3 regions of the Sideroxydans sp. CL21 genome follow, and region 3 is predicted to be linked to each of the others. Evidence: riboswitches for the same ligand, from Rfam matches in the RefSeq annotation. Region 3 holds a riboswitch; each other region holds the start of a gene.
What was found. Region 3 has a riboswitch for cyclic di-GMP ahead of motB (flagellar motor protein MotB). Riboswitches for the same ligand answer to the same signal wherever they lie in the genome.
Positions count from the first base shown of each region.

Region 1: another riboswitch for cyclic di-GMP. It lies ahead of QOY30_RS01505 (adenylate/guanylate cyclase domain-containing protein); the one in region 3 lies ahead of motB (flagellar motor protein MotB).
Region 2: another riboswitch for cyclic di-GMP. It lies ahead of pstS (phosphate ABC transporter substrate-binding protein PstS); the one in region 3 lies ahead of motB (flagellar motor protein MotB).

Region 1 covers NZ_LR699166.1:304,545-312,034, reverse strand. The annotation lists gene QOY30_RS01515 (EAL domain-containing protein) at 1-2,326, shown strand, start outside; gene QOY30_RS01510 (DMT family transporter) at 2,608-3,513, shown strand; gene QOY30_RS01505 (adenylate/guanylate cyclase domain-containing protein) at 3,522-4,850, opposite strand; cyclic di-GMP riboswitch class I at 4,952-5,041, opposite strand; gene QOY30_RS01500 (glycosyltransferase family 2 protein) at 5,235-5,990, opposite strand; gene QOY30_RS01495 (lysophospholipid acyltransferase family protein) at 5,987-6,745, opposite strand; gene QOY30_RS01490 (MipA/OmpV family protein) at 6,828-7,490, opposite strand, start outside.
Region 2 covers NZ_LR699166.1:3,442,938-3,450,427, reverse strand. The annotation lists gene QOY30_RS16490 (YggS family pyridoxal phosphate-dependent enzyme) at 1-1, shown strand, start outside; gene proC (pyrroline-5-carboxylate reductase) at 233-1,045, shown strand; gene QOY30_RS16480 (YggT family protein) at 1,045-1,611, shown strand; gene QOY30_RS16475 (DUF167 domain-containing protein) at 1,608-1,892, shown strand; gene QOY30_RS16470 (SRPBCC family protein) at 1,947-2,540, shown strand; gene QOY30_RS16465 (HU family DNA-binding protein) at 2,711-2,995, shown strand; cyclic di-GMP riboswitch class I at 3,213-3,299, shown strand; gene pstS (phosphate ABC transporter substrate-binding protein PstS) at 3,532-4,578, shown strand; gene rng (ribonuclease G) at 4,685-6,142, opposite strand; gene QOY30_RS16450 (Maf family protein) at 6,139-6,756, opposite strand; gene rlmH (23S rRNA (pseudouridine(1915)-N(3))-methyltransferase RlmH) at 6,784-7,254, opposite strand; gene rsfS (ribosome silencing factor) at 7,251-7,490, opposite strand, start outside.
Region 3 covers NZ_LR699166.1:2,874,841-2,882,330, forward strand. The annotation lists gene QOY30_RS13615 (HDOD domain-containing protein) at 1-146, shown strand, start outside; gene QOY30_RS13620 (CZB domain-containing protein) at 135-593, opposite strand; gene QOY30_RS13625 (D-alanyl-D-alanine carboxypeptidase family protein) at 780-1,913, shown strand; gene QOY30_RS13630 (D-amino acid aminotransferase) at 1,923-2,777, shown strand; gene QOY30_RS13635 (HP0495 family protein) at 2,774-3,043, shown strand; gene lipB (lipoyl(octanoyl) transferase LipB) at 3,145-3,792, shown strand; gene QOY30_RS13645 (integration host factor subunit beta) at 4,057-4,344, shown strand; gene QOY30_RS13650 (PA0069 family radical SAM protein) at 4,503-5,567, opposite strand; cyclic di-GMP riboswitch class I at 5,782-5,884, shown strand; gene motB (flagellar motor protein MotB) at 5,961-6,887, shown strand; gene QOY30_RS13660 (integration host factor subunit beta) at 6,942-7,292, shown strand.

The sequences.
Region 1 (7,490 bases), 2.6 Mb from region 3:
CAAAAAAAACGTTGAATACATCGTTATTTTGACCAACCTGGCCACCGCCGCAATCCTGTATTCCAAGATGCGAAGGCCACAGACATTCAAAGTGGTTCTGATGTTCGGTGCAGTGTGTACCTTGGCGATGAGCGAGTTCTTCTTCACGCTCTATACCACAATGACCGGTGGCTACAACGTGCTGGGGCATATTTACAAGGTAATCGCTTACTTGTTCATATACCGCGCTGTCGTTGTCGAGGTCATCGAAGAGCCATATAACTTGCTGGAACTGGCTAAAAATAAATTCAGTTACATTTTTGATTCAGTCAACGATGGTATCGAGCTGCTATCAATGGATGGCCGCATTGTTGATGCCAATCGGCTGGATTATGAGCGCTTGGGTTACACAAGAGAAGAAGTCATAGGTAAGCCCCTTGTTCAATTTAGCAGTTCCAAATATGGCCCAAAAATACCGTATAGAATTGAACAGATAGCAAAAACAGGTCTTGCCACTTTTGAATCTGCACGAGTTCGCAAAGATGGTTCGGTCATCCCCGTTGAAATCAATGCCCGTCTCGTCGAATTGGATGCGCAGCAAGTATTTCTGTGCATCTGCCGCGACATAACAGATCGCAAGCATGCGGATGCTGACTTGAGAAAATACAAAGCGGTACTGGAAACCACGCATGATGGTTTCCTGATAGTTGACTCAATGGGATTTTTGCTTGAAGCCAATAAAGCATATTCCGACATCAGCGGATATGCATTGGATGAGCTAAAAGGCATGAATATCGCTCAACTTGAAGCCGGGAAACAAGCAGGCAACGAAGTTAAAAAGTATATCGCTACAGCCGCTGCACAAGGTTACGATATATTTGAGACACAGCACCGCCATAAGAATGGACATGCAATTAGTATTGAGGTGTCCATTTCTTTAATTCCGGAATCGAACCAGTTTGTTGCATTCTGCCGCGACATCACTTCACGCAAAAAAGCAGAAGAAAATATTCAGCTCCTCGCATTCTACGATCAGCTTACTCACCTACCCAATCGTCGTCTTTTGTTGGACCGGCTACAGCAAGCATTGGCTGCAAGTGCGCGAAGCGAAAAGAAAGGCGCACTCATCTTTATAGACTTGGATAATTTCAAGTCTCTCAACGATACTCTTGGGCACAATGTTGGAGATCTGCTTTTGCAGAAAGTCGCCGAACGTTTGACCACTTGCGTCCGCGATGGCGATACCGTTGCCCGATTGGGAGGGGATGAGTTCGTTGTGATGCTTGAAGACTTAAGCGAAATGGAGTTTGAAGCCGCAACGAAAACGGAAATTGTCGTCCATAAGATCCTTTTTACTCTAAACCGACTATATCAATTCGACACCCACGCATACCACAATACTCCCAGTATCGGTGCCACCCTGTTTGGAAAACACACGGACGGAGTGGAAGAAGTTTTAAAGCAAGCCGACATAGCCATGTATCAGGCAAAGGCTGCCGGTCGCAACACCTTTCGTTTCTTTGATGTGGAAATGCAGCAGGCAATCAGCGATCAGGTTAAATTGGAAGCCGAGTTGCAACAAGCGCTTAAACTGAAACAGTTTCAATTGCATTACCAGATTCAAGTGGATGAATTGTATCGCCCTGTCGGCGCCGAGGCATTGATTCGCTGGATACACCCTGAACGGGGTTTGATATCTCCCGGAGAATTCATCCCGCTGGCTGAAAAAACGCTTCAGATATTGCCCATCGGACAATGGGTACTCGATTCCGCCTGTGCCCAGCTCAAGGTTTGGCAACAGGACGAACTCACCCGACACCTGACATTGTCCATCAATGTAAGTGCCAAACAATTTCAAAGACCTAACTTCGTGGAACTGGTACAAGATGCGGTGGAAAGTCATGCCATCAATCCGAATCTGCTCAAACTGGAACCGACGGAAAGTATCCTGCTTGAGAATATTCAAGATACCGTAACAACCATGAATGCCCTGAAAGCGATTGGCATCCACTTCGCTTTGGACGACTTCGGCACTGGATTCTCGTCGTTGCAATATCTCAAACGTTTGCCGCTTAATCAGCTTAAGATCGATCAGTCATTCGTTAGAGATCTAGTGTCGGATAATAGCGATCAGGCAATCGTGCGCACCATCATCGCCATGGCGCATAGTCTGAATCTTGAGGTCATTGCCGAAGGCGTTGAAACGGTAGCTCAGCGGCAATTGCTACTGGCAAATGGGTGCAAGCTTTACCAAGGGTATCTGTTTGGGAAACCAGTGCCGATTGGGCAATTTGAATCTTTACTCGATCAGTCATTGAGGCCAGCACCAACCAACTATGAAATTTAGCAAAGATCGACGTCCGCTTTTGCGGAGCGTGGAATGTCGCAAAAGGTTCTGCCAATTGCCACCATCCGCATTCGGGCATTCCTATCTCCAATTACTTGGACGCTAGGCGGCAAAAAGACTGCAACAATCTGGCAGCCAGTTTCAGATAAAGTGTGAGCTTCTACACATCATCATTTATCCCGGCGTTTCCAGTCCTGCTCCCAATAATGTTTTGTCTGCACCTGCAATTGCTTAAACCGATTCCTCATGCATAATGCATTTTTCCAACCGTAAACGGTCGCATGTTCTCGCGCTTCAAACACCCCTACCTGCTGCTCATACTGACCACCCTCTTCTGGTCCGGCAATATGGTGATAGGCCGCGCCATCCGCGGCGACGTGCCGCCGCTTTCGCTGGCCTTCTGGCGCTGGACCATTGCGCTGGCGTTCACCCTGCCGCTGGCGTTGCCCCATCTGCGTAGCCAATGGCCGCAGCTCAAGCGGGGCTGGAAAGCCATTCTCGTTCTCGGCTTGCTCGGGGTCGGCAGTTACAACACACTGGCCTACATCGCCCTGCAATACACGACGGCGACCAACGCCGTACTGCTCAATTCCTTTATCCCGGTCGTCACCATCGCGTTGTCCTGGGCCTTCCTGAAGAAGCAGCTGCATGGTGTCGAATGGTTCGGCGTCCTGCTCTCGCTGTCCGGCGTGGTGACCATCGTCTCCCATGGCCATCTGGCCACGCTGACCGGACTGTCGCTGAATATCGGTGACCTGTGGATGCTCGTGGCGGTACTCACCTGGGCGCTCTATACCATCGGCCTGCATTGGCGCCCGAGCGGCGTTCATCCGATGCTGATGCTCGCCGCCTTCACTGTTGTCGGCCTGCTCGCCCTTGCGCCGGCCTATGCGTGGGAAATGATCCAGGGCAGGACGATCAAACTCAACGCCGGCTCGCTGGCAGGCATTGCCTATACCGGATTGTTCCCCGGCTTCCTCGGCTACGTCTTTTACAACCGGGCGGTCGGCGAGGTCGGCGCCAGCAAGGCCAGCCTGTTCATCCACCTGATGCCGGTCTTCGGCACCATTCTCTCGGCGGTTTTCCTGAACGAGATCCCGCAGACCTATCACTACGTCGGCATCGTGCTGATCTTCTCGGGTATATACCTGACCACTGCAGCGCTGCCGCAATTGAAGCGACAGTGATCGACCTGTCATTGCGCTTGACGGTCGGCCTGTAGTGACTGGTGGTCTAGCGCCTGGATATTGACGAACGAGTCGTTGTCGGCCACATATTGCTTGCGGAATATCGAGTCGCCGATCCTGCCCATTAGTGTATTGTCCGGCTCCCAAAGAACCTGAAACACGGCCAGGGAATCCTGCACGCCGTGAAATGCGGCGCGGGTTACGGGGCGTACCTTGTCCGCAAACCCGGAGGGCAAGGCATCGACGACTGTCTGAGTCGTCAGGATCTGGCGCGCCCTCGTGATCGCCGCCACACGGGCGGCAACGTTCACGGTATCCCCGAACACATCGTTTGCCTTGTGGATGACTTCCCCGTAATGGAAGCCGATACGTACATGAATCGGTTGTTCGCCGCCCGGGCGCCTCGCATCGATCGCAAAATGCATGGCACAGGCGGCCTGGGTCGCAACGGCAACACTGGGAAATGTGCACATGATTTCGTCGCCAATGGTCTTGATCAGAGTGCCTTTATGGGTGGCGACTTCCTGTATCAGGATGTTCAGTGTGCGCGTGATCACATTCAGGGCCGTTTCATTTCCCAGCTTGTCGTACAGGGCGGTGCTTCCGCAAATGTCGGCAAACAGGACGACAGTCTTCTTCTGTTTATTCGGGAACGCAGCCTGATTCTGCACGGCAAGATTTTGCCTGGATGCGTAATGAATGATCTTCGCAATACGCGGTTTATTGTGCAGTAAAGCAAACTCGATAGGCGTTTGTCCGGCTTTGTTCCTTACCCGAGGTTTGGCGCCATAAAAGAGCAGCAAAAGCACGATATCGGCATAGCCCTTTTCTATCGCAAGATAGATCGGAACGCGGCCATCCTGACTGAAATTTATTTCAACATCGGCAAGCAGCAGTTGGTGCAGCGCAGCTACATCTCCCTTGAGAATGGCCGTGATGACATCATTTCTGGAATCAATGGTGTCATGCCGGTAGCAGACCACATCTTCCCGATAATCCGCATTGCGGTTGAGCGCACGCGCATGGTACGACTTGTAAAGCAGGGCGATGACGACGAGTACGCCCGATGCCACGATCATCGCGAGCCGGCTGATGCCCAGTTGCGCGGCAAGCTGGTCCGGCAGGTTGGCGCCGATGGCCAATACCGATACCGTGATGAACAGCATCAACTTCAGATAACGGAACAGTGCGATAAAGACTGTCACCGCCAATGTGGCCAGCAACAGGTTCCGGTCAACCAGATGCCCGATCGCGCTCTCTGGCAGATTGGCCGTGAATGCCATCAAGGACACGACCAGGAGTATCACGACTTCCCTGTTTTTTATATGAATTTGCATTCTTCCCTCCCGTTAACGGATTCGTTATCGGCTTGCGGGGACGGCAAATATATCGGTGTTCACGAGGAAGTAACGGATGCCACTGAAGACCTGTCGTGGCAACCGGCAATCCCGCTGTCGTAGAACCATGACGGTTCCTTAGACCGGTAACTTTGCGTCCCTATCTTTCAATAGGTTTGCTTTTGCTTGATTCAGGCTGCTTTATATCAAACTTTTAAGAAAAATTCCCCTGCATCCTTATGCTTATCGACAATTTGGCAACCGACTTTAACGATTTACCGGTTCGGCAATCGATCCGGAAGCCCCGAAAGGGCTCCTGCCCGCACCGTCGTCCGGCCAAGCCCAAGCGGCATCCGGGTTTGACGCAAGTGTGAGCTTGATACCTCAAGACCACTTGCGCCAGATCAACAGGGGCAAGCGGATAATGAATCCCACAAATAGCCTTATATGCATTCCGGTCAGTAGCACATTGTCGCGCAGGTAATTGAAGTGCGACACTCCGCCTTCGTCCGCCCGCAGGTATTTGACGGGCGCCGGAATATTGACCGGTCGCGCACCGCACCAGCACAGCCGCACCGCGGCCTCGGGATCGAAATCGAAGTGGCGCATCCAGTAACTCTCTTCCATCACGCCCATCAGCAAATGGGCCGGGTAGACGCGAAACCCGTACAACGAATCGCCTATGCCCTGCCACAGCGTTTCCAGGTTCGCCCACCAGTTGGATATCTTGCGCCCCCCCACGCGCAATGCGGGAGCGCTGGCATCGAAAACCGGCACGCCCAGCACCAGCGCATTGGCATCCGCCATGGATGCGGCCATGAATTCCGGTATCTTCTCCGCAGGATGCTGCCCGTCAGAATCCATGGTCAGCACATGCGTGTATCCCATGCGCGTCGCCTCGCGCAAGCCTTGCAGCACCGCCGCGCCTTTGCCGTGATTCTCTTTCATCACCAGCACACGCAAACCGGGATCGCTCCCGGCCATGCGAAGCAACTCGACTTCGCTGCCGTCCGTGCTGCCGTCGACCACCACCCAGACCGGCGACCATTGTTCCCGCGCCGAACGTACCGTGGGATACAACGCAGGCCCGGTGTTGTAGCTGGGGATAAGGACAAGATGCGAGGTTGAGGTGATGCTCATGCGTGCTTTCCGAGTTTTTGTTCCCGCATTTCGCGGCGGTAATAATCTTCCAGATCGTTAACGAATTTCTTTACATCCCCCGTCGCCTCGAAGCGTTCGCCTAGACGCACACGATACACCAGCGGGAAATCCGGCTTCTTCCATAACGGCCAGTGCTTTCCCAAAAAAGGGCTGCTGGCTTCGATGAACGCGGTCTGGATCGGCACACCTGCTTTTTTCGCGACCAGACCAAACCCGCCCTTGAACGGGTTGACCGGATCCGTCACGGTGCGCGTTCCTTCCGGAAAGATCAGCAGCTGGCTGCCTTCGCGCGTGGCAATCGCCGCACGGCGTATCAGGTTGCCGGTGGAATCGTTGCGAATATAGCCTGCCATGCGGGCGCCGCCCCCGAGCATCGGATTATCCAGCAGGTTCGCCTTCAACACGCACACCATGCGCGGCAGGCGGGAACCGATGAGCACGACGTCGATCAGTGCCGGATGATTGGTGGTGATGATGAGCGGCTCGCCGCGCAAGCTATCCAGCGCCGTCAGGTCGCACTTCACCAGACCGCTGGTACGCACCACAGACAAGTAGATACGGAACGCGACCATGATGGCGTATTGCCCGACACGTTCCCCCGTGCGCCGCGGCATCAGATGGCGCAGTATGCCGGCGGGCAGACTCCACGCCAGGCAGAGCAGCGCAAAGAACAGCAGCCCCCCGTACAGCACGAAGTATTCGTACAGGGATTTCAATTGTTGCCGGACCCACATCACCTTGTCGCTTCCCTGAATCTTTTTTTGTTCTGCCCCAAGCGTAGCACAGGGTCATGTTGTTTTCATGACTGGCGTCGTATCAGTCGTTATGCACTTCGACCATCTTGTCCGATTTGTCGAGCGTCCATGTGACCGCGAAACCGACAGTGAAATACTGCCTGGTCTTGACCAGCGGGCTTTCTGCAAAGACCGCGCCGTTCAGGTTGTCCCATTTCATGAAGCCGCCCATCCAGCGCCCGTCCTGCCGGCGCTTGTTAAAGGCGAAGATGCATTGCGTGCCGGCATACCCGCCGCCGACCGCGTAAGCCGGACGCGCCGCAGTCGCGTACTGCGGGGCGACGTTGTAAAAATACTGGTTGTAGCGCTGATCGGAAAAAACCAGGCCGCCCACCAGACCGATGTTCCAGCCGCTGTGGTCGACATCGAGAAAGTCAGCATCCAGTTGCGGCTGGAACAGCCAGCCCACAGGCTGGACATGTTTGAAATCGGAAGCGACAGCCCCGCGCACAGGCATGCGCATATCGAAGTTGCTCTTTCTGTCTTCGGAATAATAAAGGTGGACATTGAGCGAGGGGCCAACCTCCAGCGTCGGGTCCAGATCGGGCATTCCTTGTCGCGCGATGGCGCCCTTGGCAGGTACGGAACCGTTCACGCTGATATCCATCTCCACCCTGTCGCGCTTGAAAATCAGCCCCCGCACCCGTTCGCGGTTGATTTGGACGGTATCGCCGCGATAGACGAA
Region 2 (7,490 bases), 570 kb from region 3:
AAATAGTTTCGCGTAGCGACACGTTTGGCCCCTGTGTCAATTCCACGTCCAGCTTGCTGGACAGTGGATTTGCCAGCCTTTGGTGTTCCCTCCGGGGTAACCAATGACTTGGCTGACGTTGTTTGACAGCCTGGTCAGATGGCTAGTAGTTTTATCAGAGGGTGCGGGAACGGGTGGGGCAAATTACATTATCAGGTATGGCTATTTGCCATACACGTGACGGAGACAACAAATGAAGATCACTTTCATCGGTGGTGGCAACATGGCCAGGGCATTGATCGGCGGGCTGATCAAGCGCGGCTATTCTCCTTCCAAGATGCACGTCGTTGAAGTGGGCAAAGAGAAATGTGCGGAGCTGCACAACGAATTCGGGGTCAGGGCAACGATGGAGATGGCAACTGCCGTGGCGCACGGAGAGGCGGTGATCCTGGCAGTCAAGCCGCAACAGATGCAGGAAGTCGCTGTGCAGCTTGCCCCGATCATTGATGGGCAACTCGTCATTTCCATCGCTGCGGGTATCCGCACACAGGACTTGGCACGCTGGATGGGAACACAGAACATCGTGCGCTGCATGCCCAATACGCCTGCGCTCATTCGCTGTGGCGTCACCGCCCTGTATGCGATGCCGGCGGTGAAACCGGAGCAATGCCAGCGCGCAGAGTCAATTCTTTCCGCAGTAGGCAGTACTTTGTGGATAGAGGACGAGGAGATGCTGGATGCAGTGACGGCTATTTCCGGCAGCGGACCGGCGTATGTGTTCTATTTCATCGAGGCGATGCAACAGGCAGCCTATGAGTTGGGGCTGGACGAAACGCAGGCGCGACAGTTGGTGCTGGATACATTCCTCGGAGCCAGCAAACTGGCGGACAGCAGCCAGGAAGATGTCGCTACCCTGCGCGAGCGCGTGACTTCCAAGAAAGGCACGACCGAACGTGCATTGCTCAGCATGGAGAAAAACCAGGTGAAGATGGACATCGTCGCCGCCATCCATGCGGCAGCAGCGCGTTCCAGGGAAATGGGCGACGAACTTGGGAAGGATGCCTGATGCTGGGTGAGACGCTGTCGTTTTTGCTCGACGCACTGGTGCAGCCCTTCGCGGCCATCCTGCTGTTCCGTTTCCATGCGGTATGGCTGCAGGCACCGATGCGCAATCCCATAGGCGAGTTCCTGATGGCGCTGACTGACTTTGTCGTATTGCGCGCGCGCCGCTACATTCCAAGGATTCTTGGCCTGGATACTGCCTCTTTGCTGTTGGCGTTCCTGGTCGAATTTTTCTATCTCTGTGCCTTGTTATGGCTGCAGGGTTACGCTTTCGAAACATTCCACTTGCCCGGACTGTTGCTATGGACGGCGGTCAAGTTGCTGAAGATCAGTTTTTACCTGCTCATGGCCACGTTGATCACAGAAGCGATCCTGTCCTGGGTCAATCCGCATACACCGCTTGCGCCGATGCTGGGCGCGGTCAACCGTCCCTTCGTGCAACCTTTGCGCCGCCGCATCCCGCCGGTAGGCAATGTTGATCTCTCGGTGCTGGTGCTGCTCCTTGTCTGCCAGCTTATCCTCATCGTGCCGATAGGCGGATTGGAACAGGCCGTGATGAGATTGCTGTGAGTGCATGGTATCGCCGCAACGGCGAAGTGCTCACCCTGACCTTGCACATCCAGCCCGGTGCAAAACGCACCGAAGTGGCTGGTTTGCATGGTGTGGCCCTCAAGATCCGCCTCGCCGCTCCGCCGGTCGAAGGCCGTGCCAACGAAGCACTCCTGAAATTCATCGCCGAATCCTTCGGCGTTTCACTACGACAGGTCGAGCTCAAACAAGGCGGGCAATCCCGCCACAAAGTCGTGGCGATCACGGGTAGCAAGGTGGAGCCGGAGAACTTGCTGGCCTGACACTTAAGTTGCCGTGTCATGTTCGCGTCACAAAGATTCCTTATAAGGGTATCCATGATGAAGCGAATCTTGTTCGGGTGGCTATTGATGACCAGCACTATAGCCTGGCCGGATACCCAATATCCGGGTTTGCAAGTGGATGTAAAAAGGGCCGGCAGCTTGTATACCTTCATCGCCAATTTCGATACCCCGTTGACTAAATGTGCCGCTTACCGTTACTTGACTGATTATGAAGCGGCAAAGAGTTTGCCGGGTGTGGTTGAATCGCTTGCCTATCGCGAAACCGCAAACACGGTAAGGGTTGAACGCACAGCCGACGAACATGTCCTGTTTTTCCATGTCCGGCTTCATTCGATCATGGAGTACACAGAAAAGCCTTATGAGGGTATTTCCTTTATGCAGTTGTCAGGCGATTCGAAAGAATTTCAGGGAAGCTGGAGCATCCAGCCGAACCAGCATGGAAGTACGCTCAGGTTCCAGGGGGTGTGGGAGCCGGACACCCTGATTCCACTGTTCATCATCGACCATTTTGCAAAAAACGGCCTCGTGGACAGATTCAGCGCTATCGCCCAATTGGCCGAGAAGCGCAACGACACGGCCTCAACTCAATGTGAAGACCAGCAACAAATGGCCAACGTAGTAGAATAAGACTGACTTGAGTTGGTTTGTGGGCTTGATTCAAACAAGGCTTGCAACCGCGAATCAAGGTCTGGCAGGAGATTTTGCAGGGTAATTGGGATCCAACCACTTGCCAACGAGTGAAATATCCTCAACAATCCGTACCCGGTACTTCAACCGCAACCAAGGAGCAAAAACGCATGAACCGTAAAGAACTCATCGACGCACTGGCAACCAAGACAGACAGCAGCAAGGCTGATGCTGACCGCAACATCGCTGCCCTGATTGAAATCATCACCGCTACCCTGAAGAAGGGCGACAACGTTGCGTTGGTAGGCTTCGGCACATTCGAGGTCCGCAAGCGTGCAGCTCGCAATGGCCGTAACCCGTCCACTGGCGCTGCTATCAAGATCAAGGCTTCCAAGCAGCCCGCATTCAAGGCTGGTGCTACCTTGAAAGCCGCAGTCAACGGCGTTAAGAAGTAATTATCCAGGCCAGAGATGGCTTAGGAAAAAGGCCGGCGACAAGCCGGCCTTTTCAGTTGGGCAGGGCACGTCAGGCAGGATTTCTGTTATGCATTCCAGTGCCACTATTGGCACTGCTTGCGTATTTTCGCCATTCTTGACGCAGGTATATTTCCTCAGTAACCTTGTCATGTACTTGTAACAATAGTTTCATGCTTGGCAATAAGCTTTATACAAAATCTGAAAACGGCAAACTGGTCAAAAGATCAGGACGCAAAATTACCGGTCTAAGGGGCTTCGGCGCTATGACAGCGGGATCACCAGATACATTCGCGCGAATTCCCGCGCAAGACTTCTGCGTCTCTCTTGTCATTCTCCTCACCCTGAAATAACCCGGTTTTGCCGCTTATCTGGGCGGTGCCAGAAACAGGTTTTGCCGGCAGGGTCTCTTGTTGGTCCCAAGCAAGCTTCGCCAAAATATTTGGCGATGGCTGCCTGTGAAGCTGTCTGACCGGCTGGAAATTTAGATTTGTTTGTGCTTTAAATCAGGAGAAAAAATGAAGAGGAATAAGACTTGGGGCGGCTTGAACGCAATTTTTATGTTGTTGTTGATGCTGAATCAGGCACAGGCGGGCGTCATTTTTGGGATAGGGGCAACTTTTCCCAAGCAGGTTTACCAGGAATGGGGGAAACAATACAAGGCTGAAACCGGATCGGCACTGGCATATTTTGCGCAGGGTTCCGGCAAAGGCATCGAAGCGATCTTGGCGGGGAAGGCCGACTTTGGGGCGAGTGACAAACCATTAATATTCGAAGAGCTGGAAAAAAGCAAGTTGATGCAATTTCCTGCATTGATCGGGGGTGTTGTTCCCGTCGTCAATATCAAAAAAATAGGCGACGGGCAGCTGCAACTGGATGGTGTCATTCTGGCAGATATTTATCTTGGCAAAATCAGACGCTGGAATGATCAGGCGATCGTCGCCCTCAATCCCGGACTGGCTTTGCCTGACGAAGCAATCGACGTGATGCATCGCTCGGACAGTTCGGGCAGCACCTTTGTCCTGACCGACTATTTGTCCAAGGTCAGCAGTGAATGGAAAACCACCATGGGCGCAGCAACAGCGGTAGCCTGGAAGGTGGGGGAAGGCGTTGACGGCGGTGATAATCTGGCAAAAAAAATCGGCAATACGCCGAATTCCATCGGCTATCTCGATCCGTCTGTAGTGCAACAGAGGCATCTGACCTTCGTGAAGATGCGCAATCGTGACGGCAAGTATGTCAGCCCGAATCAGGCCTCGTTTGCGGCCGCGGCGAAGAATGCAGAATGGAGTGCGTCTAACGGGTTCAACCAATCGCTGACCGATCAGATCGGTTCTGAAAGCTGGCCGCTGGCCACCGCCACCTACATCATTATTTCCCGCAGTCCTGCTGAAGCGTCCGGAACCGAGGAGGCATTGAAATATTTTGACTGGACATTCCGCAAGGGAAACCTGATCGCCCAGGATCTTGGATTCGTTTTGATCCCGCCCGAGGCGATGCAAAGCGTGCGCGATTCATGGAAGATGCAGATCAAGGACCGCGCCGGCCGGCCTTTGTGGAAATAGGCAGATGTAAGTTATCGGCTGTATGAGTTTCAAGCGCCGGTGCCTGAAGAAAGAAGATAGCGCCGACTTTTCATCAGTCACCGAAACTGTGGCATTACGTACAAGCTTACATCAGGATGACATCGTATTGTTCCTGCGTGTAGAGCGTTTCCACCTGCAGGGAGACGGGCTTGCCGATGAAGTCGGAAAGCATGGCGAGGCTTTGCGATTCCTCGTCCAGGAACAGGTCAATGACTTGTTGTGAACCCAGGATACGGTATTCGCGGGCGTTGAACTGGCGTGCTTCGCGCACGATCTCACGCAGGATCTCATAGCACACGGTCTGCGCGGTCTTTACTTCGCCGCGCCCCTGGCAGGTCGGGCAGGGCTCGCACAGTACATGCGCCAGGCTTTCGCGGGTGCGTTTGCGCGTCATCTCCACCAGGCCCAGCGAGGAAAAGCCGCTCACACTGATGCGAGTGTGGTCGTGCGCCAGCATTTTTTTGAATTCATCCAGCACCGCATCACGGTGCTCTGTCGTGTCCATGTCGATGAAGTCGCAGATGATGATGCCACCCAGATTGCGCAGCCGCAATTGGCGCGCAATGACCTGCGCGGCTTCCAGATTGGTCTTGAAGATCGTGTCGTCGAAATTGCGCCCGCCGACGAATCCGCCAGTGTTGACGTCTACGGTGGTCAGGGCTTCGGTCTGGTCGATGATGAGGTAACCGCCCGATTTCAGGTCCACGCGGCGTGACAGCGCGCGCTCGATCTCTTCTTCCACGCTGTACATGTCGAACAGCGGGCGGGCTCCGAGATAGTGTTCCAGCTTGGGCACGGCGGTGGCAATGTAGTCGGTGGCAAAAGCCAGCATGCGTTCATGCGTCTCGCGGGAATCTACGAGGACGCGCGCCGACTTTTCATCCACGAAATCGCGCAACACGCGCAGGCTGATGTCCAGTTCTTTGTATAACAATTCGGGGGCAGCCATACGCTGGGATTTCAATTGAAGATTGCCCCACAGCTTGTCCAGATAAGCAACATCGGCCCGCAATTCGTTGTCGGATGCGGATTCTGCCATGGTGCGAATGATGTATCCGCCCTTGTGCTCGGCTGGCAGCACTTGCTGCAGCTTGGCACGCAAGGCCTCGCGTTCATCCTCGTCTTCAATACGCTGCGAAACACCGATATGTGCTTCCTGAGGCAGATAAACCAGCATGCGCCCTGCAAAGCTCAGTTGTGTTGAGAGTCGCGCGCCCTTCGTACCGATGGGGTCCTTGATGACTTGTACCAGCAGGCTTTGCCCCTCGAACAATACTTTTTCAATAGGCTTCGCGGCGGCCTCGCCGCTTGCGCGGTTCTCCCAGATATCGGCGACATGCAGGAAGGCAGACCGCTCAAGGCCGATATCGATGAATGCCGACTGCATGCCGGGCAACACCCGCTTTACTTTGCCGACATAGACGTTGCTCACCAAGCCGCGCTGGCTGCCGCGTTCGATGTGCAGTTCCTGCACGACGCCCTGTTGCATCACCGCGACGCGCGTTTCCTGCGGGGTGACATTGATCAATATCTCTTCTGTCATGGTGCGGGATATCCGAATAGTTTCAGCAATTCTACCGTTTCAAACAGCGGCAGTCCCATCACACCGGTGTAGCTGCCCTCGATGCGCTTCACGAAGGCGCCGGCATGTCCCTGGATGCCATAGGCACCCGCTTTGTCGTGAGCCTCTCCGGTCAGCAGGTAACGGCGGATGCGTTCTTCGCCCAGCGTGTCGAACGCGATGGTGGTCGTCGACAGGCGCATCTCGATACGTTCCCCGAATGACATCGCGACCGCGGTCAGCACCTGATGCTGCTTCCCGGAGAGCATGCGTAATATTTCCGCGGCATGTTCGTTATCATCCGGCTTGCCGATGATTTTCCCGTCTAGCGTGACGGTGGTATCCGCTGCCAGCACCGGAAGCAGCGGCAAATTGCGCAATATCAGCGTTTCCCAGCCGGCACGCGCCTTGTCTCGGCATACGCGCTGCACGTAATCCAGCGGTATTTCGCCTTCGTGCGGCGTTTCGTCGACGCTGACCTTGCGCCGCGGATCGCTGCGCAACAACAGCATGTCGTAATGGATGCCGATTTGCTTGAGCAATTCCCGTCGGCGCGGGCTTTGAGAGGCGAGGTAGATGCGTTGGTGTTTACTCATGGCAACAAGGATAGCCCAAAATACGGGCTATTCGCGATGGTAAGGATGATTGTGCAGCAGGCTGTGTGCCCGATACAGTTGTTCGGCCAGCAACACGCGCACCATGCCGTGCGGCAGGGTAAGGGCAGACAGCGCCATCAAATGCTGCGCTTTTTGTTTGACGGATTCATGCAGCCCGTCCGCGCCGCCGATGATAAAAGCGACATCGCAGCCGCGCTGCATCCAGTCCTGCATCTGCTGGCTGAGCTGTTTGGTGGTGGGGGTCGCACCGTGCTCGTCGAGGGCGATGCACAGGGCGCCATTGGGCAGGGCGGCGCGAATACGCTGCGCCTCGGCTTCCATGATTTGCGTCGCCGTCTTGCCGCTGTTGCGCGCTTCCGGCTTGATCTCGATCAGTGAAATCATGGCTTCGCGCGGCATGCGCTTGGTGTATTCGTTGAAGCCTTCGGTGATCCAGGCGGGCATCTTATTGCCCACCGCCAGGATCAGCAGTTTCATTTACCTGAAATCGCGCGCTGCTTGGGATGCACGCTCCACAGTTCTTCGAGGTTGTAGTAGGCGCGCACCGCGGGCTGCATGATGTGCACGACCACTTCGCCCAGATCGACCAGCACCCATTCGCCGCTGTCTTCACCTTCGGTGCTGTTGACCGTCTCGCCCAGCGCTTTGAGCTTTACCACCACGCTGCTCGCCAGCGCCTTGGTTTGACGCGTGGACTGCGCGCTGGCGACAAC
Region 3 (7,490 bases):
TCGGATTGCATGAATACGTTGGTAACTATATCGCTCCGGAAGAATGGGCTGCTCTGGATATAGACTCGGATCAAGCCGATGAAATTGCGGAGCAGGTTGTTGAACAAGCCAATCAGGCGGCGCAGTTCGCCAGTTCATTCAGCTGAAATTGCGCAGTTTTTTTTGATCGACTCGTTCAGTTCAGTGAGCGCAATCAGCAGACGGCGCAACGCCTGGGACAATTCGCTCTTGCGTATCTGTTCGGCAGCGATCCAACTCCCCGCATGTATCATCGCCAGCACGTCTGCAGCATGGCGATGAAATTCGGCGTGCGCATCCCGTAATCGATTAAAGGAACACAACTCCCCGAAACGTGTCGCGCCACCGCCCCTCAGCCAGTCTTCCAGTTTGCAGCATTGCCCGAACTCGGCAATGTCTGCTTTGGACTCCGGCAATTCGCCATGTACAAAATCCTTGACCCGCCCGAAGAACAATACATGCGATTCCGCAACTTCCACGAAATCGATTCCGATCGCCGCGGGATCTTGCGTTTGATCGATCCGATTTGGCAATCTTCCGATTTCCTGTCCGACTTTCGTGCTGATGAGTTGCATCACAATCTCCCTGTCCGCTCTTTTGAGGTTGGCCTTTGTATCCTCCGCAAGTTTCGAAGACAATATGCCGTAAGTACTAGACCGTACCTATACCCACCCCAAATCAGCCTATACCTTCGCCAGTCCTTCGGCTTCCGAACCCCGTGCTTGCTATAATCAACACATTATTAATCCTTTAACCCCTCCATGAAATTCGCACTGCTATTCCTGCTCACAATTTTCCCTGCGCTTGCACTCTCAGAAGAGCAATCTCCTTCAGCCCCCATCCTTGCTGCCAGTTCCTACGTGTTGTACGACTACACCGGCGGGCAATTTTTAATGGAACAAAACGCCAGCACACACATTGCACCCGCTCAACTGACCAAGCTGATGACGGCGTATGTCGTATTCGGCGCGATCAAGCAGGGCAAGCTCTCCCTTACCCAGCGCATCATCCCTTCAGCTTATGCCACGCGCATGCAGGCTGATGAACCTCACATGTTTTTGAATGCGGGCAATGAAGTGACCGTGGAAGAATTGCTACGCGGATTGATCGTGCAATCTGCCAACGATGCGGCGCGGGTACTGGCCGAAGCGATAGCCAATCACGAAATGGCATTGGCCGATACGATGAACAGCGAGGCGCAACGCCTCGGTTTGAAAGACACGCATTTTGTCAATGCTACCGGCCTGCCCGATGCGCAGAACTACAGCAGCGCGCACGATCTGGCATTGATCGCGGCTGCACTCGTGAGGGATTTCCCCCAGTTTTACTACATCTATGCGCAGCGTGAATTTGAATACAACGGCATCAACCAGTTCAACCGGAACCGTCTGCTGTGGCTGGATCCGTTCGTCGACGGTCTGGCGGCAAGCCTTAACGAGTCCGAAGAGTTCGACCTGGTCGCTTCCGCCAAACGCGACGAGCACCGCCTCATTTCCGTGATGATTGGTGCAGCAACGGAGAAGTTGCGCAACAACGAAAGCCAGCGTCTGTTGAACTACGGTTTCCAGAACTTTGAGACAATCAAACTCTACGCCAAAGATCAATCCGTCAGCGACAAGGACATCTGGAAAGGCACGTCACATCACTTGAACATCGGCTTTCTGGCCGACCGTTATGTCACTATCCCAAAAGGTCAGCACGGCGCACTCAAAGCCACACTGGAAACGCGGCAACCAATGCTCGCCCCGTTCAACCGCGGACAGCAGGTCGGCACCCTTCATCTGAAACTGAACGACAAACCTTATCTCGACCTTCCCGTGGTCGCGCTGGATGACATACCATTGGCCAACGTATTTTCGCGCGGAGTGGACAACATCCGGCTGCTTTTCCAATAGGGCGTAAAAATGACAATCTACCTGAACGGCGACTACATGCCGATAGAGGAAGCAAGGGTTCCTGTACTGGATCGCGGCTTCATCTTCGGCGACGGAGTCTATGAAGTCATCCCGGTGTACTCGCGCCGCGCATTCCGCCTGACGGAACATCTGAAGCGCCTGCAGCACAGTCTGGACGGTATCAAGTTGAAGAATCCGCACAGCGAAAACGAATGGGGTCTCATTCTCAACGAAATCATCAAACGCAACTCACCCGAAGACCAATACCTCTATCTGCATATCACGCGCGGCGTCGCCAAGCGCGACCATGCCTTTCCCGTTCCGCCGGTAGCGCCGACTGTGTTCGTATTAAGCAATCCGCTCACGACACCGCCCGCCGATCAGCTGCAGAACGGGATCAAATGCATCACCGTCGCGGACAACCGCTGGTTGCGCTGCGACATCAAGGCCATCGCGCTGCTTCCCAATGTCTTGCTGCGCCAGGCCGCGGTCGAAGCCGAGTGTGCCGAGGCCATTCTGATCCGGGACGACACCTTCCTCACAGAAGGCGCTGCAAGCAATATCTTCGCGGTTAAGAACGGCACGCTGCTAACCCCGCCTAAGGACAATCTCATGCTGCCCGGCATCACTTACGACGTCATTCTTGAACTCGCTGCGGCGAACCTCATACCCTTTGAAGTGCGCAAAGTGATGAAAACGGAATTATCCGGTGCCGATGAATTACTGCTGACTTCCAGCACCAAGGAAGTGCTTGCGATCACCTCTCTCGATGGCAAGCCCGTTGGCAACGGGAAGCCCGGCCCGGTGTTCGCCAGGTTGCATCAGCTGTATCAAACATTCAAACAGGACGTGATGCGCAAATGATCAAACCGGAAGATTCTCTGATCGAGTATCCCTGCGACTTCCCGATTAAAGTCTTCGGCGAGGCTAAACCGGGCTTCGCACAGGCTATTGCAAAGGTCGTGCTGGTGCATGCGCCGGATTTCGACAGTGCATGCATCGAGACACGCAGCAGCAGCAACGCGAAATACCTCAGCCTCACCTGCACCATCCGCGCCACCTCGCGCGAACAGCTCGACAATTTGTATCGCGACCTGACTTCGCACCCCATGGTTAAAATGGTGCTGTAAACAATTCAGCCTCTCTTGGCGGAATTGAACGTTACCTTATCTTTCATCCCATCTCCCGCAGCGCGGGGAGGGCTAGAGAAGAGGAAAGAGGGAAATACGCTATGCAATATCCATCTCTGCACATCAAAGCATTGGGTATGGTCGATTACGAACCGACCTGGCGTGCCATGCAGCGCTTCACCGACGAACGCACTGCCGATACGCTGGACGAAATATGGCTGGTGCAGCACCCGCCCACCTACACGCAAGGCCAGGCTGGCAAACCGGAACACCTGCTCAATCCGACCGCCATCCCCGTGGTCAAGATTGATCGCGGGGGGCAGATCACCTACCACGGCCCCGGGCAGATCGTCGCCTACCTGCTGCTGGATTTACGCCGCTGGAAGATCAACGTGCGCGAACTAGTACGCCTGATGGAACAAGCCGTGATCGACCTGCTCGCGGAATATGGCGTTGCAGCGCAAGGCCGCGAAGAAGCACCCGGCGTGTATGTCGGAGACGCCAAGATTGCCGCCTTGGGACTCAAGATCAAGAAAAGCTGCAGTTATCACGGCCTGTCGTTCAACGTCGATATGGACCTGTCGCCGTTCGACAACATCAACCCCTGCGGCTACGAAGGACTGCGCGTCACCCAGGCCATCGAAGTCGGCATCCCGGTGCCATGGGAAGAACTGCAAGCGCAACTTACGCAGAACCTGGTGCATGGCTTGCAACGGCACTTGGACAAGAAGCACCTGCGTGAGCAGTGACCGACAGCAGATCAGAACCCGATTTTCAATCATCAGCAGCACTAAAAACTCACCAACGCAGTGCATTGAGTGCATCCTGGTGCGTATTTTCTCCGCCCTGTAATGCTAACCCGTTGATAAATATCGCCGCATAGTCTGGCACGTTGCTTGCATTCTATTAAACTGAAAGTGATGCAGGTCTGCTTACTGCTGCTTTCATGTTTCTCCTCCCTACTTGGGCATCCTTCTGGATGCCCACTTTTTCTCCGGATGAAAGACACGTATATGAATCGCAGCGACCTGATCTCCAAATTGGCTGAGTTGACACCAAACCTGCAAGCGAAAGATGTCGAGCTTGGCGTAAAAATCATCCTGGAAAAATTGGCATCGACCATCTCGAATGGAAGCCGGGTGGAGATTCGCGGTTTCGGCAGCTTTGGTTTGAATTATCGAAAACCACGAAGTGGTCGCAATCCGAAGACCGGCGAAAAAATTACGGTAACTGCCAAATACCACCCGCGCTTTAAACCGGGGAAAACATTAAGGGAATTGCCCATTCAGGATGAAAAATGAAAACGGCATATTCCAGATTGGCTAAAGCTTTTTGCAGGATAGTTGAAAGCACAATGCCTTTGATAACGGCTATCGCACTGGCCGACTCAATCAATCCGCCAAACTAGCAGCGATAACATCTCGCTTGTTTGTTGGCGTGTTAATTCGGAAAACATCTACTAAAACAAACTTTGTTGCCCATACTTGTCCGGTTTGATGAAGAGCGTCGTATCCAGTGTATTCTCTTCGCGATTGAACCCCAGACGTTCGCACGCAAGCCGAAAACGCGCGGACAACAACTGCGCGAACAAGCCTTGACCGCTAAAGCGCGAACCGAATTCCGGATCGTTCTCCCGCCCGCCGCGCATCTCCCGCAAGCGGCTCATCACATGCTCCGCCTTCAGCGGATAGTGCGTGCCGAGCCAATCCTTGAACAAGTCTTTCAACTCGTAAGGCAGGCGCAGCAAGGTGTAAGCGGTTGTTCGCGCCCCGTGCTCATGCGCAGCTTGCAGTACATTCTCCAGTTCCGCATCGGTGAGAAAAGGAATCACCGGCGCAACCATCACCCCGCAGGGCACGCCAGCATCGTTCAAAGCTCGTACGGCTTGCAACCTGCGCCGCGGAGATGCGGCGCGCGGCTCCAGTTTGCGTGCCAGTTCAGCATCCAGCGTGGTGACCGAGATGAATACCTGCACCAGTTTTTCCCGCGCCAGTTGCGCAAGCAGGTCGATATCGCGCTCGACCAATGCCGACTTGGTCACGATGGACAGCGGATGCCTGCATTCCGCCAGCACCTCCAGTATCTGCCGCGTGATCTTCCACTCGCGTTCTATGGGTTGATAGGGGTCGGTATTGGAACCGAGTGCAATGGGTGAGCATCGGTAGGAAGGCTTCGCCAGTTCAGCGCGCAACAGCTTTGCCGCCTCCGGCTTGGCAAACAGTTTGGTCTCGAAATCCAGCCCCGGTGAGAGGTTCAGGTAGCCATGCGAAGGCCGCGCATAGCAATAGATACAGCCGTGTTCGCAACCGCGATAGGCATTCAGCGAATAATCGAACGGCAAGTCCGGCGAATCGTGGCGCTGGATCACGCTCTTCGTTTTCTCTACCGTCACAGTCGTCCTGAACGGAGGCAGCTCTTCATCCGTTGTGCCCCATCCATCATCGACACGTTCGCGTGCCACACTCTCGAAGCGTCCTTCGATCTGCAACGTTGCGCCACGTCCTTTTACTACTTCGTGCTTCACTTGATCTTTCCTGGCCCGAGGTCTTGTTGCAACAGAACGATCGTTCTGTATTCCTCAACTATAGGGCGCACGGGGAGGCCATGTCAAACCGGGCATGTGTGGCTCGCAGTTTCACAACTTGATAAGTCGACGTGTAGGCCATGAGGTCAGCAAGTTTGACAGCATCCTCGGCTTAACCATAGAATCCAAATGCAATCGTCGATTTATACATCGGCACCTGCAAGGGCAAACCCGCCGAAAGACGGGGACGCAAAGCTACCGGGCTAAAGGACATGTTCCTATTCGACTACTCGTCGAGTGCCAGCGGGGCCGCCAGGCAATCTGAGCATTTTCTCAATTTCTTTTGGCGTTCCGCTGGTTCGGGTCTTTGCGTATAACCAATACGAGGGTTATATGGCAGTAGTAAATCCTGAAATCAGTAAATCTGGCAATAACAAATCGGACAAGAAAAAAATCCGTACGATGGTTATTAAAAGGATAAAACACATCCGCAAGCCGCATTCCAGCGGCACGTGGAAAATCGCTTACGCCGATTTCGTAACTGCCATGATGGCGTTTTTTTTGCTGCTGTGGATGATTGGAAACAATTCGGAAGCCCGGCTGCGGGGTATTGCAAAATACTTTCAAACACCATTGATGGTTTCCTTTGCCGGCGGGAAGGATATGTCCGATCTTGGTAACATCATAAACAATGGGAGCAACGGTCTCATTGAAGGTAATGCGCAATTGAAAAAAGGCGACGTGCCGGAGTCTCATCGATTCGATTTGACCGATGGGCGACGAGAAGCGCAGCACAAAGAAATGGCGCACCTGCAGGAACTGAAGCTCCGCCTGGAGCAAGAGATTGATGCGAATCCGGAGCTGCGCAACTTCAAGGATCAATTCCAGATCGACATCACCACGGACGGTTTGCGTATCCAGATTATCGACAAACAAAATCGCCCGATGTTCGATCTGGGCAGCGCAAGCCTCCAGCCATACACGGTTGATATCCTGCATAAATTCGGCAACGTATTAAACGACGTACCAAACAGGATAGGCATTACCGGTCACACCGATGCAACGCCTTATCAAGGCACAGCAAGAAATTACAGCAACTGGGAGCTGTCGCTGGATCGCGCCAACGCTGCACGGCGTGCACTGATCGGCGGGGGCATGTCAGACGACAAGATCATCCGCGTCGTCGGTTTGTCTTCTTCTGCACCGTTCGATTCAGCCGATCCGTTCAGCCCGCATAACCGACGCATCAGCATCATCGTGATGAATGCACGGGCAGAGAATACTGTCCGCACGGATGGCGCATGGCTCGAAACCGAATGAGATCAACGTCCTCACTCTCTCCAGACACTCTTCCAACTATAAATACACATCATCATGACGAGATCAGAACTGATTGAACAGCTTGCTTCCAGACATCCGGAACTTACCCAGCGGGATATTGAGATGAGCGTCCGCCTGATTCTGGATCAGATTTCCTGCGTTCTGGAGAAGAAGGAAAGAGTTGAGATCCGGGGATTCGGGACCTTCGGAATCCTGCATCGCCTGCCACGCAATGGGCGCAACCCAAAAACGGGCCTCATTGTCGAAGTGCCCGCCAAGGACGTGCCGCACTTCAAAGCCGGCATTGCGACACGAAGTCGCGTACAGAAGTTGTTTCTGCTTCAAATGAAGAAACCATCCGTGTCACCGGATGAATCTAGGGGTCTGAATAAAGAGCGGCCCTGACACTGTAACGAAGTGCCGCAGGGCACGGGGTATCAATCGCGAGAGGCATACCCTTCTGACAGCCATGCGTCGGTGAAGTGCTAGATAGTCGGTATGGTGAAAACATTTGAATCTGCGATAAAGATCGTAACTGAAAGCAAGCGGAAGTGGCTAATACGCTTGAACCAAAACGGTAATGGAGGTGGGAACAGCGTCTTG